DNA from 2 places in the Streptomyces sp. NPDC102441 genome. Region 2 is predicted to be linked to the other one. Evidence: riboswitches for the same ligand, from Rfam matches in the RefSeq annotation. Region 2 holds a riboswitch; the other holds the start of a gene.

Region 1 (9,766 bases), on a different contig from region 2:
TGACGAGCGGGGTCAGCGCGGAGCGCAGCCCGTGCTTGACGACCACCTTGCGTTCCTGGAGTCCCTTGGCCCGTGCGGTTCTGATGTAGTCCTCGCTCATCGTCTCCAGCATCCCGGCCCGGGTGAGCCGGGCGTAGAGCGCGGAGTACAGCAGGGCGAGTGTGCACCAGGGCAGGACCAGACTGCCCGCCCACTCGAGCGGGTTGTCGGCGAAGGGTACGTACTCCCCGTTGCCGAACAGCGCCAGTACGACGAGACCGGTGAAGAACATCGGCAGCGAGACACCGGCGAGGGCGACGCCCATGGAGAGGCGGTCGAAGAACGAACCCCGCTTCAGTGCGGAGAGGACGCCGATCGCGACACCGGAGACGACCCAGATGACCGCGGCACCGACGGCCAGCGACAGCGTGACCGGGATGCGGTCGACGAGCTGCGGCCAGATCTCGGTGTGGGTCTTGAAGGAGTACCCGAAGCACGGGGCGTTGCAGGTGACGGGGTCGGGGCCGAACTGGTAGTCGGCGCCGACGACGATGCCCTTGACGAAGTTCCAGTACTGGAGGTACAGGGGCTGGTCGAGCCCCAGGTTCTTCTTGACCGCGGCGATGACGTCGGGGTCGGGGCTCTTCCCGACGTACTGGGCGGCCATGGAGTCGAGGGTCTGCCCGCCGAGGCGGGGCACGAGGAAGAAGATCGCGAACGTGACTGCGCTGACCACCAGCAGCAGCAACACCGCGGCGAATACGCGTCGGATGATGTACGCAGCCACAGCCGTGCGGCGCCGGGCGGGCGGACGGGGTACGCCCGCCGGCCCGGCGCCTTCACCTGCCTTTCAAGGGATGCTGTCGATGAACAGGTGTTACTTGGTGGACGTCATCAGCACGTAGTCGTACATGCCGAGGTACGCGTCCGTGACCGTGACGTTCGCCGCGGACTCCGGGCGGTAGAGCAGGTTCTTGCGGTAGACGAGCGGAACGACCGAGGCGTTCTCCATGACCTTCTGGTCGACCTCGCCCCACACGGCGTTGCGCGCCGTGGTGTCAACGGTGCCGATGCCCTTGACGAGGGCCTCGTTGACACCCTTGTCGTCGAGCTCCATCAGGTTCGTGCCACCGGACGGCTTGATGGCCGATCCGTTCACGATCTGGTCCAGGAAACCGAAGCCGGTCGGCCAGTCGGCACCCCACTGCATCATCATCATGCCCGCGTTGTTCTTGTGGACCCACTCGGGTACACCCGCGAAGTCCGTGAAGTACTTGTCCGCCGGGAACTGCTTGATCTCGGCGGTGATGCCGATCGCCTTCAGGCTGCCCTGGAGCTGCGTGGCGGCGGTGATCTCGTCAGGACGGTCGGAGCGCGCCGTCAGCGTGGTCTTGAAGCCCTTGGGCTGACCGCACTTGGTGAGGTGCTCCTTCGCCTTGGCGATGTCGCCCTTGCTGCCCTCGGTCGGGTACAGGTCGAACTTCTTGTAACCGGCGACGGTCGGCGGAATGACCGTGCTGGCCGGGTCGCCCTTGACCGAGCCACCGATCGAGTCGATCAGGCTCTGCTTGTCGACGGCGTACTGAACGGCCTTGCGGCATTCGATGTTGTCGAACGGCTTCACGTTGACGTTCAGCGCCATGTACTGCAGGGCACCGGCGTACGGGTTGTCCGTCTTCGCCTTCTGGTCGGCCTTGACCAGGACCTTGGGCTGGGTCTTGGACTGCAGACCCGTGCCGGCGACGTCAGCGGTGCTCACGTCGTTGAGAAGGTGGTCGTCGACCGTGGTGGCGTTGACGTTGAGCTTCAGCTCGATCTTGTCCGGCAGCGCCTTGCGGATCGGGTCCGTCTTCTGGTCCCACTCCGGGTTCCGGACGAGCGTCGCGCCCTTGCTCTCGTCGTACGCCGAGAACTTGTACGGACCGGAGGAGACCATCTTCTGGACGTAGCTGGCGCCCGTGTCGGCCTTCTGCTGGATCGGCGCGGTCTGCGAGAACGCGGCGAGGTAGTCCATGTCCGCGAACGGCTTGCTCAGCTTGAAGACGATCGTGTAGTCGTCAGGCGTCTCGATGGACTTGAGACCCTCGGGCGACTTGTCCTTGTACGGACCTTTGTACTCCTTGCCGCCCTCGAGGTACGACTTGAAGTACGTCGGGCCGTTGGACAGGGCCTCCGGCGCGAAGTTGGAGCGCTCGACGGCGTACTTGACGTCCTTCGAGGTGATCTCGGAGCCGTCCTCGAACTTCACGCCCTTGCGGAGGGTGTACGTCCAGGTCTTGGCGTCCGCGCTGGCCTTGCCGAGGCTGGTGGCGAGGTCGGGGACGACCTCCAGGCTCTCCTTGCCGGCGGCGGGCTTGAAGGTCACCAGGGCGCGGGCGTACAGGCGGGAGAAGTTCTGCACCCAGCCGTAGTACGTGTTGCCGGGGTCCAGGGAGTCCGGGCCACTGGAGTGCTCGTACGTGACCGTCCCCCCCTTCTTGTCGGTCGCGTTGACGACGCTCGTCAGACCGGCGTCAGCCTTGGCGTTGCCCCCACCGCCGTTGCTGTCACCGCCCGAGTCACTGCCGCTGCACGCCGATGCGCCGAGCGACACCGCTACGGCCATGGCTATGGCTGCCGCTGTCTTTCTGTTCTGCATGCTGAGGAAAGCCCCCTCGCTAGTCCGGTGCGGCACTGCCGCGATTACTTGCCACGAGGGTCGAGTGCGTCACGCAGCCCGTCCCCCAGCAGATTGAAGGCCAGCACGGTGATGAAGATCGCCATACCGGGGATGACCATGAACATCGGGTCCACCTCGTAGAGGTCGACCGCCTGCGTGAGCATGCCGCCCCATGACGCCTGCGGCGGCGCGATACCCACGCCGAGGAAGGACAGGGAGGCCTCGAACAGGATGTTCGTGGGGATCAGCAGCGTCGAGTACACGAGGATCGGCGCGATCAGGTTCGGCAGCAGCTCGCGGAAGAGGATGAACGGTCCGCGTGCGCCCAGCGACCTGGCGGCCTCGACGAACTCCCGCTCGCGCAGCGACATGGTCTGCGCGCGGACGATACGGCCGATGTAGGGCCAGCTGAAGAAGCCGATCACGAAGATCAGGACCGCGATCCGCAGCGTGAGCCCTTCCATCCCGAAGGCGTTGCCCTGCAGGGAGGCGGAGATGGAGATCGCGAAGAGCAACAGCGGGAAGGCGAGGAAGGTGTCCATCAGCCGGCTGATGAAGCTGTCCACCCAGCCGCCGTAGAACCCGGCCACGACGCCCATGACGACGCCGATGACGACCGAGAGCAGCGTGGAGCCCACGGCGACCACGAGGGAGACCCAGGAGCCTTCGAGGATGCGCGCCAGGATGTCGCGTCCGGTCTGTGGTTCGACTCCGAGGGGGTGGTCCCAACTGATCCCGCCGAGGGAGCCCTTGGGCGCCAGCATGACGGGGTCGACCAGGCTCTGGTTGAACGCGTCGGGGTCGAGCCCGAGGAGCGACTGGAGCGGCTTGGACAGGATCGCGGTGAGGATCAGCAGCACGACAACGATGCCACCGGCCATCGCGGCCTTGTCCCGCTTGAAGCGCGTCCAGGCGATCCGGCCGAGCGAGCGGCCCTCGATCTCCTTGCGCCCGGCGCCTTCCAGCACCGTTTCGGGCCGCGCATCCGCCCCGGTGGTCTCGATCGGTGCCGTCATTGCGCTGGAGACCCCTCTCGGCCGACGGTGGCCGGCCTGTGACCGCCGCTGTAGCGGCTCTAACAAAACATGACAGATGCGATCATGCATGCCGAACTGACCCTGTTTGAAGGAGGGGTTAGTCGGGCATGGAGCACCTGCTGTGTGGAGTCTTCAACCACTTTGCGATCACCCGCCAGACCTGGCGGGGAATGTTTGCTCAAACGTGATGCTGCCAAGAGGCTTCCGTTATCCGGACAGCTGTGCTTGGTGAGCGGATCTTCTGGTCATCAATCCGTCGGTAACGGACATGCCACCCAACTGCATTGTTCGGGTGACTATTTGGCCGTCGGGCCGTCGGGCCGTGACGGCGTCAGGCGCTCAGTACGCGTGCGGTGCCGGGCCTGCGGCGGGCGGGTAGCCGTAACCGGGAGCCGCGGGAGCCGCGTGCGCCTCACGGTCGTAGAACGGCCGGGAGTTGGCGTTCAGCCACATCGCGACGGGGTCGTACTCGTCGGACAGCGAGACCGTGGAGACGGGCAGCCCGTCGGGGACCACACCGATCGACTGCTGCATCATCGCGCGGACCGCGTCGACGGAAGGCCGGCCTGTGTCGTAGAGGTCGAGCCCGATCGCGAGGTACGGAGCACCGAGCGCGGGCTGCACCCAGGCGCGGCGCAGCGCGCGGACGGCGGAGGTGCGGTGGGCGTTCTGCGACAGCAGGGCGTAGAACTGCGGGAGCTCGATGGCGGGTTCGGTGAGCCGCAGCGGCCCCGCGGGCATCCGGTCGAGGCCGGTGGCGATGCGGCGCAGGTCCAGCCAGGGAATGCCGACCCCGCCGCCGGGGGCGTGCGGGTTGAGCCAGATCCCCCAGCGGTCGGGGAAGAGGGAACGGGCGATGTCTCGGCCCGTGGTCACCTCGTGGGCCCTGTTCCAGCCGCTGGCCGAGAGCTCCTGGGCGGAGGTCACACACGGGGCGTAACCCATGCCCTCGACCTCCATGTTGCCGTACTGGGCGTCGGGGGAGCCCGCCGTGCCGTGCCAGAGCAGCATCCAGACCTGGCCGTCCGCCAGGGACCGCAGCAGCGCCTCGTACGCGTCGAGGCGCCCCGGGGTCACTTGGCGAAGCATGTGCTCGATCCCGGCCGCCGCGGTGCCTGACGCACTCACCCTTGGGTCCCGCCCCTCTTAGTTCCTCTGTTCACGCGTGCCGCACGGTGCTGTGGTGCCGCTCCCGGGCACACGGAGCGGCCTCGTCATCCAACCAGCTTATGCGCCGCCCCCGACACCGGCTTGACGCCACGTGGCCCGGGTGCTCCGGCTCTCAGTACGTGTCGCGCCGGTAGAACGGGCGTACCTTCTCCAGCATCCAGTCCCCCACCGGGTCCTGCGCCACGTCGAGCAGCAGGAGATTGACCGGCCAGGGCACCTGGATCCGGCCCAGCGCGCGGCCCAGCGCGTCCAGCGGAGCGCTCTGCGCCGCGGCCTCCCATACGGCGGACTCGACGCCGACGAAGAGGACGGGGCTGTCGCCCTCGATGCTGGCCAGCACCCGGCGCGCGGTGTTCACCACACCGGTCTCCTGGAATTCGGCGGACACCGCGGAGAGGAAGTCGACGGGGTCCTCCTTCCAGTCCGGCTCGTACAGCCGGACCCGGCCCCCGCTCGCCGGGCCGTCCAGCGGGGTGCGCCCGGCCCGGCAGAGCTCGGCGACGGCGGGCGGCGGCAGGGGCACGCCGACGGCACCGCCGGGGTTGACCGCGATACCGAGCTGCGGGGGCAGCCCACGGGCGAACTCGCGTGCGGGCGCGACAGTGAAGGAGAGATGGGGGCCGACGCACTGGAGGAACTGCGCCTCGGAGCTGAACACGGGGACGAACGCGCCGCCGCCGATGTCGACCGTCGGCAGGTCGAGGCCGGTGCTGTCGGGCCCGCCGCCGTTCGGCAGGGGCACCCAGACCTGACTGCGGCCGAGCACCTCGACAAGTCGCCCGCCCGCTCCGGGCACGCCGAGCGAGGCGCTGAGCACTTCTTCGAGCTCGTTGGCCGGCCACCCCTGCGGCGGATGCGACGGGGCCTGGGCCTGAGCCGGGATGTCCACGGTGTCTGTGTCCCTTTCTCGCCATGCGGTGCGGCTGAAACCTTAGATGCTCCTGGGCGGTCCGGCACATGAGGGGCGGCGCCGCGGGCGGGAGGTGCCTCGGTGTCCACCGCACCGTCCAGATTCCGGACAGCCGACCTGGGCGCCGGGAACTGTGCGTATGCGAATGGTGACGCGCCACTCGCCCCACCCACCTCTACTCGCGTGGGAGCCAGGCCTCCGGGAACGAGATCCTGCCGATCGCCGACGCCGCCTCCCGGTCGAGCAGCACAGCCGAGGCGCACCCAGGGGGCAGCAGGCCGGTCTCCATGTCGCGCAGCAGCCGGCCGACGGCTCGCCGGTGCCGGGCGAACGCGTATCCGGACACTCCGCGCCCGCGCTCGCGCTGCCCCTGCCTGGCGGTCCGGGGGGTGACGTCGAGGAGGACGAGATGCAGGCCGCTGCCCCGGCGCCGGGCCTCACGCGCCAGCCAGCGCCGCACCCAGGCCTGCGTACCGCAGTCGTGCACGACTGCGGATCCGCCCGACCGCAGAGCACGCCACAGCCCGGCGTAGTGCGCGGCGCGCACCAGGGGACGGTAGAGGGAGTAGGGGAGTAACCGGGGCAGTGCGGCCGCCCAGCGGTCCCTGGTGTCCTGTGAGTCGATCGCGTGGTCCTCGACGGCCCGCCGGATCAGCGTCGACTTCCCGCTGCCGGGCAGCCCCGAGACCACCACGACGTCTCCCGCCGCGAAGTCCAGGCCGCTCGGCCCCCGGCCGCCCCTGCCCCGCAGATCACGCACGACCGGCGCGTGCCCGTCCGCCGGCTCCCGGGCGGGTACGCCCGGCTGCTCGGGCATCGCACCGCGTGCCGCCCCCGCGGTAGTCGCGTAGCGCTGCAACGTCATCGCCCTCCCCCTGCCGAGTCACCCACTGACCTGCCCAAGAAGTGTAAAGAAAAGGTAATGCGGCACAACCGGTTCCACCCGTACGTGTCAGGACGGGCCCCCGTCCGGACCTGGACGCCCCACTCTTCCGCAATGCGTGCGATGATGACCCCGCCAACTGCATACAGGCCGTTCGAATCCGCGCGGGAGAGTCCCGGTCACCGTGTGCGCCGGGCGCCGAAGGAGCAAGTTCCTCCCTTGAATCTCTCAGGCCCCGTACCGCGTGGATGAGGCAGATCTGAAAAGCGGGCCGCTGCGGCGGCTCCACCCAAGGTGCAAGCCGACGTCGACGGGGTGAACCCGTCAGGACCCTTTCAGGGGCTTTCGGCGAACCTCTCAGGTTCCGATGACAGATGGGGAGGGAACCACCCCCTGTCGTCATGCCCTGGAGCCATGTCCATGAGCACTGCCCCGAGCGCCGCCCCCCGCCTCACCGCCCTCGATGCCCTGCATCGGTCCCTGGGCGCGACCATGACCGACTTCGCCGGCTGGGACATGCCGCTGCGGTACGCCAGCGAGCGCGACGAGCACAACGCCGTACGCACCCGGGCCGGCCTGTTCGACCTGTCGCACATGGGCGAGATCACCGTCACCGGTCCGCAGGCCGCGGCCTTCCTGAGCTACGCGCTGGTCGGCAACATCGCCACCGTGGGCGCGGGCCGGGCCCGCTACACCATGATCGTCGCGGAGGACGGCGGGATCCTGGACGATCTGATCGTCTACCGCCTGGCGGACACCGAGTACATGGTGGTGGCCAACGCGGGCAACGCCCAGGTCGTCCTGGACACCCTCACCGCGCGCGCCGGAGGATTCGACACCGAGGTGCGGGACGACCGCGACGCGTACGCGCTGCTCGCCGTCCAGGGCCCCGACTCCCCCGCCGTACTGAAGTCGGTCACCGACGCCGACCTGGACGGACTGAAGTACTACGCCGGACTCCCCGGAACGGTGGCCGGCGTCCCCGCGCTCATCGCCCGTACCGGCTACACCGGCGAGGACGGCTTTGAGCTCTTCGTCGCCCCGGCCCACGCCGAGCAGCTGTGGAGTGCCCTCACCGAGGCCGGCGCCCCGTACGGCCTGATCCCCTGCGGGCTCTCCTGCCGCGACACGCTCCGCCTGGAGGCGGGCATGCCGCTGTACGGGCACGAGCTGACCACCGCGCTGACGCCCTTCGACGCGGGCCTCGGCAGGGTCGTGAAGTTCGAGAAGGAGGGCGACTTCGTCGGCCGCGAGGCGCTCACCGCCGCGGCGGAGCGGGCGGAGACCGCCCCGCCGCGCAAGCTCGTCGGCCTGATCGCCGAGGGCCGCCGGGTGCCGCGCGCCGGCTACCCGGTCGTGGCCGGCGGGGAGGTCGTCGGCGAGGTCACCTCCGGCGCGCCGTCGCCCACCCTGGGCAAGCCGATCGCCATGGCCTACGTGGACGCGGCGCACGCCGCGCCCGGCACCGAGGGTGTCGGCGTCGACATCCGGGGCACGCACGAGCCGTACGAGGTCGTGGCGCTGCCCTTCTACAAGCGCCGTAAGTGACACGGCGCTACGCGCACGTGACGCAGTCGTGTCTCAAACCGTAAGACCACCGTTCATCAGCACTCCCCCGCGTACAGGAGAATTCAGGTCATGAGCAACCCCCAGCAGCTGCGGTACAGCAAGGAGCACGAGTGGCTGTCGGCCCTCGAGGACGGCGTGGCCACGGTCGGCATCACCGAGTTCGCGGCCAACGCGCTCGGTGACGTCGTCTACGCCCAGCTCCCGGAGGTCGGTGACACGGTGACCGCGGGCGAGACCTGCGGTGAGCTGGAGTCGACCAAGTCGGTCAGCGACCTGTACTCGCCGGTGACCGGCGAGGTGACCGCGGCCAACCAGGACGTCGTGGACGACCCGTCGCTGGTGAACTCCGCTCCCTTCGAGGGCGGCTGGCTGTTCAAGGTGCGCGTCGCGGAGGAGCCGAAGGACCTTCTCTCCGCCGACGAGTACACCGCGCTCTCCGGCAACTGAGACCTTAGGGACTTAACTGATGTCGCTTCTCAACTCCTCCCTCCACGAGCTGGACCCGGACGTCGCCGCCGCCGTCGACGCCGAGCTCCACCGTCAGCAGTCCACCCTCGAGATGATCGCCTCGGAGAACTTCGCTCCGGTCGCGGTCATGGAGGCGCAGGGCTCCGTCCTCACCAACAAGTACGCCGAGGGCTACCCCGGCCGCCGCTACTACGGTGGCTGCGAGCACGTCGACGTGATCGAGCAGATCGCGATCGACCGCGTCAAGGCGCTCTTCGGCGCCGAGGCCGCGAACGTCCAGCCGCACTCCGGTGCGCAGGCCAACGCCGCCGCGATGTTCGCGCTGCTGAAGCCGGGCGACACGATCATGGGCCTGAACCTGGCCCACGGCGGTCACCTGACCCACGGCATGAAGATCAACTTCTCCGGCAAGCTCTACAACGTGGTCCCGTACCACGTCGACGACACCGGCGTCGTGGACATGGCCGAGGTCGAGCGCCTCGCCAAGGAGTCCAAGCCGAAGCTCATCGTGGCCGGCTGGTCCGCCTACCCGCGCCAGCTGGACTTCGCCGCCTTCCGCCGCGTCGCGGACGAGGTCGGCGCGTACCTGATGGTCGACATGGCGCACTTCGCGGGCCTGGTCGCCGCGGGGCTGCACCCCAGCCCGGTGCCGCACGCCCACGTCGTCACGACCACCACGCACAAGACCCTCGGCGGTCCGCGCGGTGGCGTCATCCTGTCGACGCAGGAGCTCGCCAAGAAGATCAACTCGGCGGTCTTCCCCGGCCAGCAGGGCGGCCCGCTGGAGCACGTGATCGCGGCCAAGGCCGTCTCCTTCAAGGTCGCGGCGACCGACGAGTTCAAGGAGCGCCAGCAGCGCACCCTGGACGGTGCCCGCATCCTCGCCGAGCGCCTGGTGCAGCCGGACGTCACCGAGGTGGGTGTCTCCGTCCTCTCCGGCGGCACGGACGTCCACCTGGTCCTGGTCGACCTGCGCAACTCCGAGCTGGACGGCCAGCAGGCCGAGGACCGGCTCCACGAGGTCGGCATCACGGTCAACCGGAACGCCGTCCCGAACGACCCGCGGCCCCCGATGGTCACCTCGGGCCTGC
Region 2 (9,766 bases):
TGTCGATCTCACCGCGGATGGCGATCATCGTGTCGCAGAAGCGGTCGAGCTCGGCGAGGTCCTCGCTCTCCGTCGGCTCGATCATCAGCGTCCCGGCCACCGGGAACGACATGGTCGGCGAGTGGAATCCGTAGTCGATCAGCCGCTTGGCGATGTCGTCGATGCTGACACCGGTCGCCTTGGAGACCGGTCGCAGGTCCACGATGCACTCGTGCGCGACCAGACCGGCCGGGCCGTTGTAGAGGACCGGGAAGTGCGGTTCGAGGCGCTTGGCGACGTAGTTGGCCGCGAGCACGGCGACCTGCGTCGCACGCTTCAGGCCCTCGCCCCCCATGAGACGTACGTACGCCCATGAGATCGGCAGGATGCCTGCCGATCCCCACGGAGCGGCCGAGATGGGGCCGATGCCCGTCTCCGGGCCCGCCGCGGGCTGGAGGGGGTGGTTGGGGAGATAGGGCGCCAGGTGGGCACGCACCCCGACCGGACCGACGCCGGGACCTCCGCCGCCGTGCGGGATGCAGAAGGTCTTGTGCAGGTTCAGGTGGGAGACGTCGCCACCGAAATGTCCCGGCTTGGCGAGGCCGACCAGCGCGTTGAGGTTGGCGCCGTCCACGTACACCTGGCCGCCGGCGTCGTGCACCTCCCCGCAGATGTCGGCGACGTGCTCCTCGAAGACGCCGTGCGTGGAGGGATAGGTGATCATGAGGACGGCGAGCTCGTCGCGGTGGGTCGCGATCTTGGCCCGGAGATCCTCTGTGTCGACCTCCCCGTCGTCGGCGGTCTTCACCACGACGACCTTCATGCCGGCCATCACGGCGCTCGCGGCGTTGGTGCCGTGCGCGGACGACGGAATCAGGCAGACGGTGCGGCCGTGATCCCCGTTGGCCCGGTGGTACGCGCGCACCGCCAGCAGGCCGGCGAACTCGCCCTGCGAACCGGCATTGGGCTGGATGGAGACGGCGTCGTAACCGGTGACCTCGGCGAGGCGCTCCTCCAGCTCACGGATGAGGGTGAGGAAGCCCTGTGCCTGCTCGGCCGGCGCGAACGGGTGCAGCGCACCGAATTCGGGCCAGGTGATCGACTCCATCTCGGCGGTCGCGTTGAGCTTCATCGTGCAGGAGCCGAGCGGGATCATGCCGCGGTCCAGCGCGTAGTCGCGGTCGGCGAGCTTGCGCAGGTAGCGCAGCATCGCCGTCTCGGAGCGGTACTGGTGGAAGACCGGGTGGGTGAGGACCTCGTCGCTGCGCAGCAGCCCGTCGGGCAGCGCGTCGGCCGCCTCGTCGTCCAGCGCGTCGATGTCGCCGCCGGCCCCGAAGGCCGCCCAGACGGCGGCGATCCGGCTGCGGGTGGTGGTCTCGTCGCAGGCCACGGAGACATGGTCGGCGTCGACGAGCCGCAGGTTCACCCCACGCTCACGCGCGTCGGCGACCACCCCGGCCGCTCCGCCCGGGACGCGGACGGTGAGGGTGTCGAAGTACGCCTCGTGCACGACGTCGGTACCGGCGGCCCGCAGGCCCTCGGCCAGGATCGCGGCGAACCGGTGGGTGCGCCGGGCGATCGTCCGCAGGCCCTCGGGGCCGTGGTAGACCGCGTACATCCCGGCCATGACGGCGAGCAGCACCTGCGCGGTGCAGATGTTGCTGGTGGCCTTCTCGCGGCGGATGTGCTGCTCGCGGGTCTGCAGCGCCAGCCGGTAGGCCTTGTCGCCGTCCGCGTCGACGGAGACACCGACCAGGCGGCCGGGCAGGCTGCGGGCGAACTTCTCGCGTACGGCCATGAAGCCGGCGTGCGGTCCGCCGAAGCCCATCGGGACGCCGAACCGCTGGGTGGTGCCCACGGCGATGTCCGCGCCGAGGGCGCCGGGCGAGGTGAGCAGCGTCAGGGCCAGCAGGTCGGCGGCGACGGCCACGATCGCGCCCAGTTCGTGAGCCTGCTCGATGACGGGCGCGATGTCGCGTACGGCGCCGGAGGCGCCCGGGTACTGGAGCAGCACACCGAAGACGCCTCGTTCGGCGGCCTCCGCCGGGATCCCCTCGGTGAGGTCGGCGACGACGACCTCGACACCGGTCGGCTCGGCGCGGGTCTGGATCACGGCGACGGTCTGCGGCAGGGTGTCGGCGTCGACCAGGAAGACACCGTCCTTGACCTTGCCGACCCGTCGCGCAAGGGCCATCGCCTCGGCAGCGGCCGTCCCCTCGTCGAGGAGCGAGGCACCCGAGGTCGGCAGCCCGGTGAGGTCGGCGACCATCGTCTGGAAGTTCAGGAGGGCCTCGAGCCGCCCCTGGGAGATCTCGGGCTGGTACGGCGTGTAGGCCGTGTACCAGGCGGGGTTCTCCATGACGTTGCGGAGGATCACCGGCGGGGTGAACGTGCCGTAGTAGCCGAGACCGATCATCGGTGCGAGCACCTGGTTGCGGTCGGCGAGGCTGCGCAGCTCGGCCAGGACCTCCGCCTCGGTGTGGGCCTCGGGGAGATCCAGCGCCTCGGCACTCCTGATCACGTCCGGCACCGCGGCGGCGGTGAGCTCGTCGAGCGAGCCGTAGCCGACCTGGGCGAGCATCTTGGCCTGCGCCGCCACATCGGGCCCGATGTGGCGCTGCTCGAACGGAATACCCTGCTCCAGCTGGGAGAGCGGAGTGCGGCGGGGGGTCATATGGAGGCCTCCTGGTCTGTTACGACCTGCGAGGGGCGCCACGGCGTGGCTGCCCGAACGGCCTCCCCATCTGTCATCTCGACCTGAGAGCTTCACCGGCACGCCCTGGGGCATACCGGCTTTCACCGTCGGTGAGGGTGGTGCCCGTCGCGGCGCGCGCCGAACGGGTCCCGCCCTGCTTTCCAGAGTGACCTCGTCCGTGCGGTACGGGGGCCTGAGAGATTCCGGGGAGGAGTTGCTCCTTCGGCGCCTCCGGATCGCTCCGGAGGACTCTCCCGCACAGGGTCAGCAGCCGTGTCCCAGCCTACCAGCGGGCCCGGGGCGGGCCGTCTCGAGTGGCCGACATCCCGGATCTGGCCTTTCGTAGTGCCTGTGGAGCAGCCGCGACCACCTGATGCAGTTGTGACCAGTGGGAGGCACCGTGCAGACCGACATCGATCCGCGCAGCCTGATCGGCCGCAAGGCCTTCGACCGTCAAGGTGCCAAGATCGGAACCGTGGACGAGGTCTATCTCGACGACGCCACCGGGGTCCCCGAGTGGGCCGCCGTGCGCACCGGTCTCTTCACCAGGGACGCGTTCGTCCCCCTGGAGCCGAGCGAATTCGTCGACGGCACGCTCGTGATCCCCTTCGAACGCTCCCTGATCAAGGACGCACCGGACTTCGGCGTGGGCCGCCATCTCTCCCCCGAGCAGGAACTGCAGCTCTACCGCCATTACGGGCTGGACGCCTCCCCCTCCGGCGGCAAGGGCCCCGACAGGGACTTCGGCAGGCTCGCCGGCCACGAGGAGTAGTCCACCGGGTCCCGCACCAGGCGAAGCGGGTCGGCCGGCCGCAGCTGCGGATCGTCGATCCGGAACGTGCGCACCCGGCCGGGCGGCGTCCACGGTTCCTCGAACCGCACAGTGACACGGCCGACGCCACTGCCCTGCACCCAGCCGTGACCGTGGACGTCGTGACGTACGTCGTGCCCGGCGGGCCATCGCCGCGCGGCGAGCTGCTCCTCACTCTCACGGGCATCCGGAGCTGACGCCTCCTCCACCGGGCGCTCCGGCTCGTCGGCGGCGTCGGCGGCCGCGGCCGCGGCTGATTCCTCTGCGGCGTGCTCCGCGTCGGCGGCCTGCGCGAACAGATCCTCCTGTGTGAAGTCCGCCAGCCCCGTGACGCCGACTCCGAGCAGTCGGACGCCACCGGTCGTGTCCACGGCCTCCAGAAGCCGTGCGGCGGCCTCCCTGACCACCGTGGGGTCGTCGGTGGGGCCGCGCAGCGTCTCGGACCTGGTGAGCGTCGAGAAGTCGTAGCGGCGCACCTTGAGGACGACGGTGCGCCCGGACCGGCCGGCACCCCGCAGGCGCTGCACGCACCGGTCCGCGAGCCGCTCCACCTCCGCCCTGACGCGCACGCGGTCGTGCAGGTCCACGTCGAAGGTGTCCTCGACCGACACGGACTTGGCGTCCCTCTCGGCGACGACGGGACGGTCGTCGTAACCCTGCGCCATGCGGTGGAGCGCGACCCCGTGCGCCTTGCCCAGCAGCCGCACGAGCTCGGCCTCTCCGGCCTCGGCCAGATGACTGACGAGAGTCATCCCGGCGCGCCGGAGATGGTCGCCGGTGGCCGGCCCCACACCAGGGAGGATGCGCACGGACATGGGTGCCAGGAGCTCACGCTCGGTGCCGGGCTCGATCAGCAGCAGTCCGTCCGGTTTCGCCTCCTCGGAGGCGATCTTGGCCAGCATCTTGGAACCGGCCAGGCCGACGGAACCACTGAGCCCGGTGACCGCTCTGATCACGGTGCGCAGTTGCCCGCCGACCGCACGCGCCGACGCCGCGTCGTCGGCGACCCCGCCGGCCTCCAGGTCGACGAAGGCCTCGTCCAGGCTGAGCGGCTCGACGAGCGGGGACATCCGTCCGAGCAGCTCCATCACCTGGTCGCTCACCGTCCGGTAGAGCGCGAAACGCGGGACCAGATACGCCGCGTTGGGCGCGAGCCGCCTCGCCTGTGCCATCGGCATCGCCGAATGCACGCCGAGAAGCCTCGCCTCGTACGACGCGGTGGCGACCACGCCGCGCATTCCCAGACCGCCCACCACCACGGGCTTGCCGCGCAGGCTCGGCTTCGCCGCCTGCTCCGCAGAGGCGTAGAAGGCATCCATGTCCAGATGCAGGATGGTGGGGGCTGCTCTCACATGGACCGATGCTGCCTTACGCCACTGACAACCGTCCCGCCCGGCGCACGCGACGCGCCCTGCCGCCCCGGCGCCTCAGCCGGCGCGATTGCGCCGCCGCGCCAGTTCGTCGGCGGGGTTGTGACCGATCAGGGTCTCCCCCGTGTCGACGCGCTCACCGTGGAGCTGGGACAACGCCGCGTCGACATCCCGCCAGACGACACCGACGGCGATACCGAAGACGCCCTGGCCGCCCTGGAGCAGATTCACGACCTCGTCGGGCGAGGAGCATTCGTAGACCGTCGCTCCGTCACTCATCAGGGTCATCCGCTCGAGATCCGTGAAACCACGCGCCCTGAGGTGCTGAACGGTGGTCCGGATGTTCTGCAGAGCGACGCCCGTGTCCAGGAACCGCTTGACGATCTTGAGGAGAACCACGTCCCGGAAACTGTAGAGACGCTGTGTCCCGGACCCGTACGCCGGACGTACGCTCGGTTCCACCAGTCCCGTACGCGCCCAGTAGTCGAGCTGTCGATAGGTGATCCCGGCCGCCGCGCACGCTGTGGGCCCCCGATAGCCGATGTCCCCTGCCACTGCCGCACCGTCCGCTGCCACCACCGCCGGCTGAACCGGCTGTCTGATGGAGTGGTCGGCCGCACTGCCGTGCTGCCGGTACGGCCCACCCGCAGCCGTACCGTCGCCGCTGCTTCTCACGCCGACCTCCGTCCTTGACCTGCCACCTCGAAGGTAGGCAGTCACCAGGGGTGCGTCAACGATCGCCACACTCGGCACGCCGAGTGATAATCACCCTGAGGGTGGTTTCCCGTGACTGATTTACGGGAACGGCTTGTCGGATGCGCTGACACCGCCTCCATGGACGGTCACTGGCTGTTGGTCCCGAAGTCCTCCGGCGAGATCTGATCGAGGAACTCGCGGAACTTCTCCACCTCGTCCTCCTGCTCGTCCGGGATGGCGATGCCCGCGTCGTCCAGCACCCCGTCACTGCCGTAGATCGGCGTGCCGGTGCGCAGGGCGAGCGCTATGGCGTCGGACGGCCGCGCGCTCACCTCGACCCCGCTGGCGAAGACCAGCTCCGCGTAGAAAACCCCTTCACGCAGGTCCGTGATGCGGACCTCGGTGAGCTCCTGGCCCACGGCCTCGAGCACATCCTTGAAGAGATCATGGGTCAGCGGCCTGGCCGGAGCCATGCCCTGCTGGGCGAAGGCGATCGCGGTCGCTTCCCCAGGGCCGATCCAAATAGGGAGATACCGGTCGCCTCCCACTTCACGCAGGAGCACGATCGGTTGGTTGGAGGGCATTTCCACCCGGACACCCACAACGTCGAGCTCGTTCACACAGCAACCCTAGGACGTGCCCGCCATGTTTGGATAGTCGGGCTCCTCCGCCCTCAGTGGAAGCTTGCCCTCAGAGCGGTCTGTACGAGCGCGGCATGAAGCCGGACGGAGAGATCCGCGAGCTCCCTCGCGGTGGCCTCCGCATGCGCCCTGGTCTGCGGGTTCCGGTGCCGGCGCAGGGGTGCGACCACCTGCTCGACCAGCCCCGCCTCACGCTCTGCGGCCGCCTTGACGGCCCTCAGATGCCGCGGTTCGAGACCGAATCTGCGCAGGTCCGCCACGAGCCGTGCCACCGTCACCGCCTCGGCGTCGTAGCTCCCGCCGTTGGCGGGCACGATCAGCCCGTACGACTCCCACTCGTCGAGCTGCTCCTCCGTGGCCTCGGTGGCGGCCAGGAGCTCGGAGCGTCCGATACGGGTGGCGGTGGCCCGCCCCAGGGCATGGTCCCCCAGGACGTCGGCAGGATCGCCCTGTCCGCCGCCAGACGGCAGCGCCACCTGCTCACCGCGTGCCAGGGCCTCCAGGTGCTCACGGATGACCTTGAGCGGCAGGTAGTGGTCGCGCTGCATGCGCAGGACCTGCGCCAGCCGTTCGACGTCGGCAGGGCTGAACTTCCGGTAGCCCGACGGCGTCCTCCTGGGTTCGATGAGCCCTTCCGCCTCCAGGAAGCGGATCTTGGAGATGGTGACTTCGGGAAATTCGTCGCGCAGTTGCAGAAGCACCGTGCCGATGCTCATCGCGCGCTCGCCCGCGGCGGCGGTGCCGTGACCGGCACCGCCTGTCGGTGTTCGCAGCATGGACCTTCCTGGGGGTCCCCCCGGACTACGTCCGGGGGAGGGTCACACGCCCCGCTGGCTCGCGTAGAAGACCAGTCGGTACTTTCCGATCTGGACCTCGTCGCCGTTGGTCAGCGCGACGGAATCGATGCGCTCACGGTTGACGTAGGTGCCGTTGAGACTGCCGACGTCGCCCACGGTGAAACTACCGTCCGCGTTCCTGCGGAACTCCACATGACGCCGCGACACGGTCACATCGTCGAGGAAGATGTCGCTCTGCGGGTGGCGGCCGGCCGTCGTCAGGTCGCCGTCCAGCAGGAAGCGGCTGCCGGAGTTCGGTCCGCGTCGCACCACCAGTAGTGCGGAACCCGCCGGCAGGGCGTCGACTGCGGCCTGAGCCTCCGGGGAGAGCGAGGGAACCGCCGTCTGGCCTGTCGCCTCTGCCTCGTACGCCTCGATACCGGAGATCGAGATGGTCGAGGTCGTCTCGGAGGCACGCTCGGGCACTCCGCCCCTCAGCGGCGCGCCGCAGTTGGAACAGAAACGGCTGGCCTCGGCATTGCGATGCCCGCACCTCGTACAAACCGGCATGGACGAGCCCTCCGGAGCGGGGGCGGACCCTCCACCCGTACTCGAGGTCGATGGTTCACCGAAACCTATGCGCCCTGCACCTCCGGGGTCAACGGACGACGCGCCGGACCCGCCGGTGCCTCCCTGGACCTCGTCGCGGAAGAGCGGGCGCTCCGAGCCCTGCTCCTCGGCGCTCTGACGCGGAGCGCGGTGGCGGGCAGCGCTGTTGCTGTCCTCGCGGGCGCTCTTTCCGAACAACTTCGCAAACAACTTCACGGGCGTTTCCCCTTGACCGAAATAGACCCGCCCGTGGGGCAGGACGAACCCTGAATGAACACACCTGCCGACCCGGACATCCTCACAACGTCCGTATCCACCCGACAGTTTCCACCACGCGTCACCGATCCGTTGCGCCGACCCCCCGCAACCTGGCGCCCGTGTCCTTCGAGCACAGCACACCGCCGCCTCACTGTGGCGACGACCGAGCGTGATCAGGCTGCTTCGCGGGCCGCACGGCGTCCACGACGATGTCGTCGGCACGCGCCACCTCGGCCGTGGCCTGCTCCTTCTCGAGCGTCTGCACGACCCCACCGGGAATGTTCAGAGCCGGCTCCAGGTCCTGTGGCTTACCGATGACCTTGAACTCGTAGGGAGACTCGACCTTCCGGCCGTCGACCCTCAACTCTCCCCCGTCACCGGAGAAGTATGTGTTCGCCACGACCCGCACACCGTTGATCTCGATGGCTTCGGCGCCCGCGGCGCGCAGCTCCTGGATGGTGTCGAGGAGCATGTCGGCCTCCACGGCGCCACCCGGATCGCTGATGGTCAGAGTGATGCCGGGGCCGTGTGCGGCGACGGTGCCCGCCAGCACACCCAGCTGCCGCTCCTTCTCGAGCGTCTGTTTGCGGGCCTCCTCCGCCTGGTCGGAGCTGTTCTCCAGTTCCGTGCGCTGGTCGTCGAGGCGCTGCTTCTCGTCCTCCAGGCGCTGGGTGCGGTTGTCCAGCTCGTCGAGGATGCGGACCAGGTCCTCCTGGCGGGCCCCACGCAGGGCGCTGTTGTCGCTGTTCGACCTGACCTGGATGGCCAGCCCCAGGCCGAGGACGAACAGCAGGAGCGCCACGATCAGTTGGGCCCTGCTCACCCTGGGCGGCCAGAGGCCTGCCCGCAGCCGCTGGCGCCCCGAGGCCTCCTCGGACCGGGCCGGCGGAGTCGGAGCGGGCCCGGACGCTTCGGCCGGGAGCGCGCCGGCGGGATCCCCGCTGCCGGGCCGGCGTGCGTTGTCCGGCTGCTGTGCGTCGCCCGGGTTCTGTTCGTTACTCATCGGCCTCACGCCCGGAAGACGTGCCGGCGGATGGCCGCGGCGTTGGAGAAGATCCGGATGCCGAGCACGACCACCACACCGGTGGAGAGCTGGGCCCCGACGCCCAGTTTGTCGCCGAGGAAGACGATCAGCGCGGCCACCACGACGTTCGACAGGAACGACACGACGAAGACCTTGTCCACGAAGATTCCGTCGAGCATGGCCCTCAGCCCGCCGAAGACGGCGTCGAGCGCGGCCACCACTGCGATCGGCAGATAGGGCTCGACCACCGCCGGCACTTCGGGCCGGACCAACAGTCCGACCACGACTCCCACGACGAGGCCCAGTACGGCGATCACGATGTGCCCTTCCCTGTGTCTGCCGCACCACTGCCCGTGTCTGCGGCCTGAGGCTCTGCTGTACGTACGATCAGGCTGGGCGCGGCCGGAAGGCGCACCTCCTCCTGCTCGGAGATGCTGGTGCGGATGTCGAAGCTCTCGTGCAGTGCCTGAAGATACTGGCCGTCCGCACTGTCCTGGAAGGCCGCGACGAGCTTCCTGCCGTCCCCCACCGCCTGCACCGTGTACGGCGGCACGAGCGGCCTGTTGTCGACCAGTATGGCGTCGCCCGCCGCGCGGATCGCGGAGAGGGCGGTCAACCGCTGCCCGTTGATGGCGATCGCTTCGGCACCCGACTGCCACAGGCCGTTGACCACACGCTGCATGTCCCGGTCGCGTACCCGCCCGGTGTCGGCGAAACCGGTGGACTCACGAGGGCCGCCACCGCCCTGGTCCGTGTCCTCGGCGTCGTCCACGACCAGCTTGATGCCGGGGCCTTGGACAGCGGTTGCCCCGGACAGCAACGCCACCAGGCCGCCCTGGTCGCCGCCGTGCTTCTGGAGCGCCTTGCGCTGCCGCTCGCCGACGTCCTTGCGCAGCTTGTCGACATC

Evidence for each region. Region 2 has a riboswitch for glycine ahead of gcvP (aminomethyl-transferring glycine dehydrogenase). Riboswitches for the same ligand answer to the same signal wherever they lie in the genome.
Region 1: linked by a shared signal. The riboswitch ahead of gcvT (glycine cleavage system aminomethyltransferase GcvT) and the one ahead of gcvP (aminomethyl-transferring glycine dehydrogenase) in region 2 are both predicted to bind glycine.

The regions. Positions count from the first base shown of each region.
Region 1 is NZ_JBIWKH010000001.1:294,747-304,512, forward strand. Features, by position in the region: gene ACIREO_RS01390 (ABC transporter permease) at 1-766, opposite strand, end outside; gene ACIREO_RS01395 (ABC transporter substrate-binding protein) at 857-2,617, opposite strand; gene ACIREO_RS01400 (ABC transporter permease) at 2,662-3,654, opposite strand; gene ACIREO_RS01405 (enhanced serine sensitivity protein SseB C-terminal domain-containing protein) at 4,015-4,803, opposite strand; gene ACIREO_RS01410 (enhanced serine sensitivity protein SseB) at 4,958-5,734, opposite strand; gene ACIREO_RS01415 (AAA family ATPase) at 5,931-6,620, opposite strand; glycine riboswitch at 6,794-6,891, shown strand; gene gcvT (glycine cleavage system aminomethyltransferase GcvT) at 7,059-8,186, shown strand; gene gcvH (glycine cleavage system protein GcvH) at 8,277-8,654, shown strand; gene glyA (serine hydroxymethyltransferase) at 8,674-9,766, shown strand, end outside.
Region 2 is NZ_JBIWKH010000013.1:292,342-302,107, forward strand. Features, by position in the region: gene gcvP (aminomethyl-transferring glycine dehydrogenase) at 1-2,653, opposite strand, end outside; glycine riboswitch at 2,846-2,941, opposite strand; gene ACIREO_RS27960 (PRC-barrel domain-containing protein) at 3,075-3,446, shown strand; gene ACIREO_RS27965 (DNA polymerase IV) at 3,368-4,837, opposite strand; gene ACIREO_RS27970 (MerR family transcriptional regulator) at 4,913-5,530, opposite strand; gene ACIREO_RS27975 (bifunctional nuclease family protein) at 5,698-6,171, opposite strand; gene ACIREO_RS27980 (MerR family transcriptional regulator) at 6,225-6,968, opposite strand; gene ACIREO_RS27985 (FHA domain-containing protein) at 7,011-7,793, opposite strand; gene ACIREO_RS27990 (DUF881 domain-containing protein) at 7,984-8,838, opposite strand; gene ACIREO_RS27995 (small basic family protein) at 8,844-9,176, opposite strand; gene ACIREO_RS28000 (DUF881 domain-containing protein) at 9,173-9,766, opposite strand, start outside.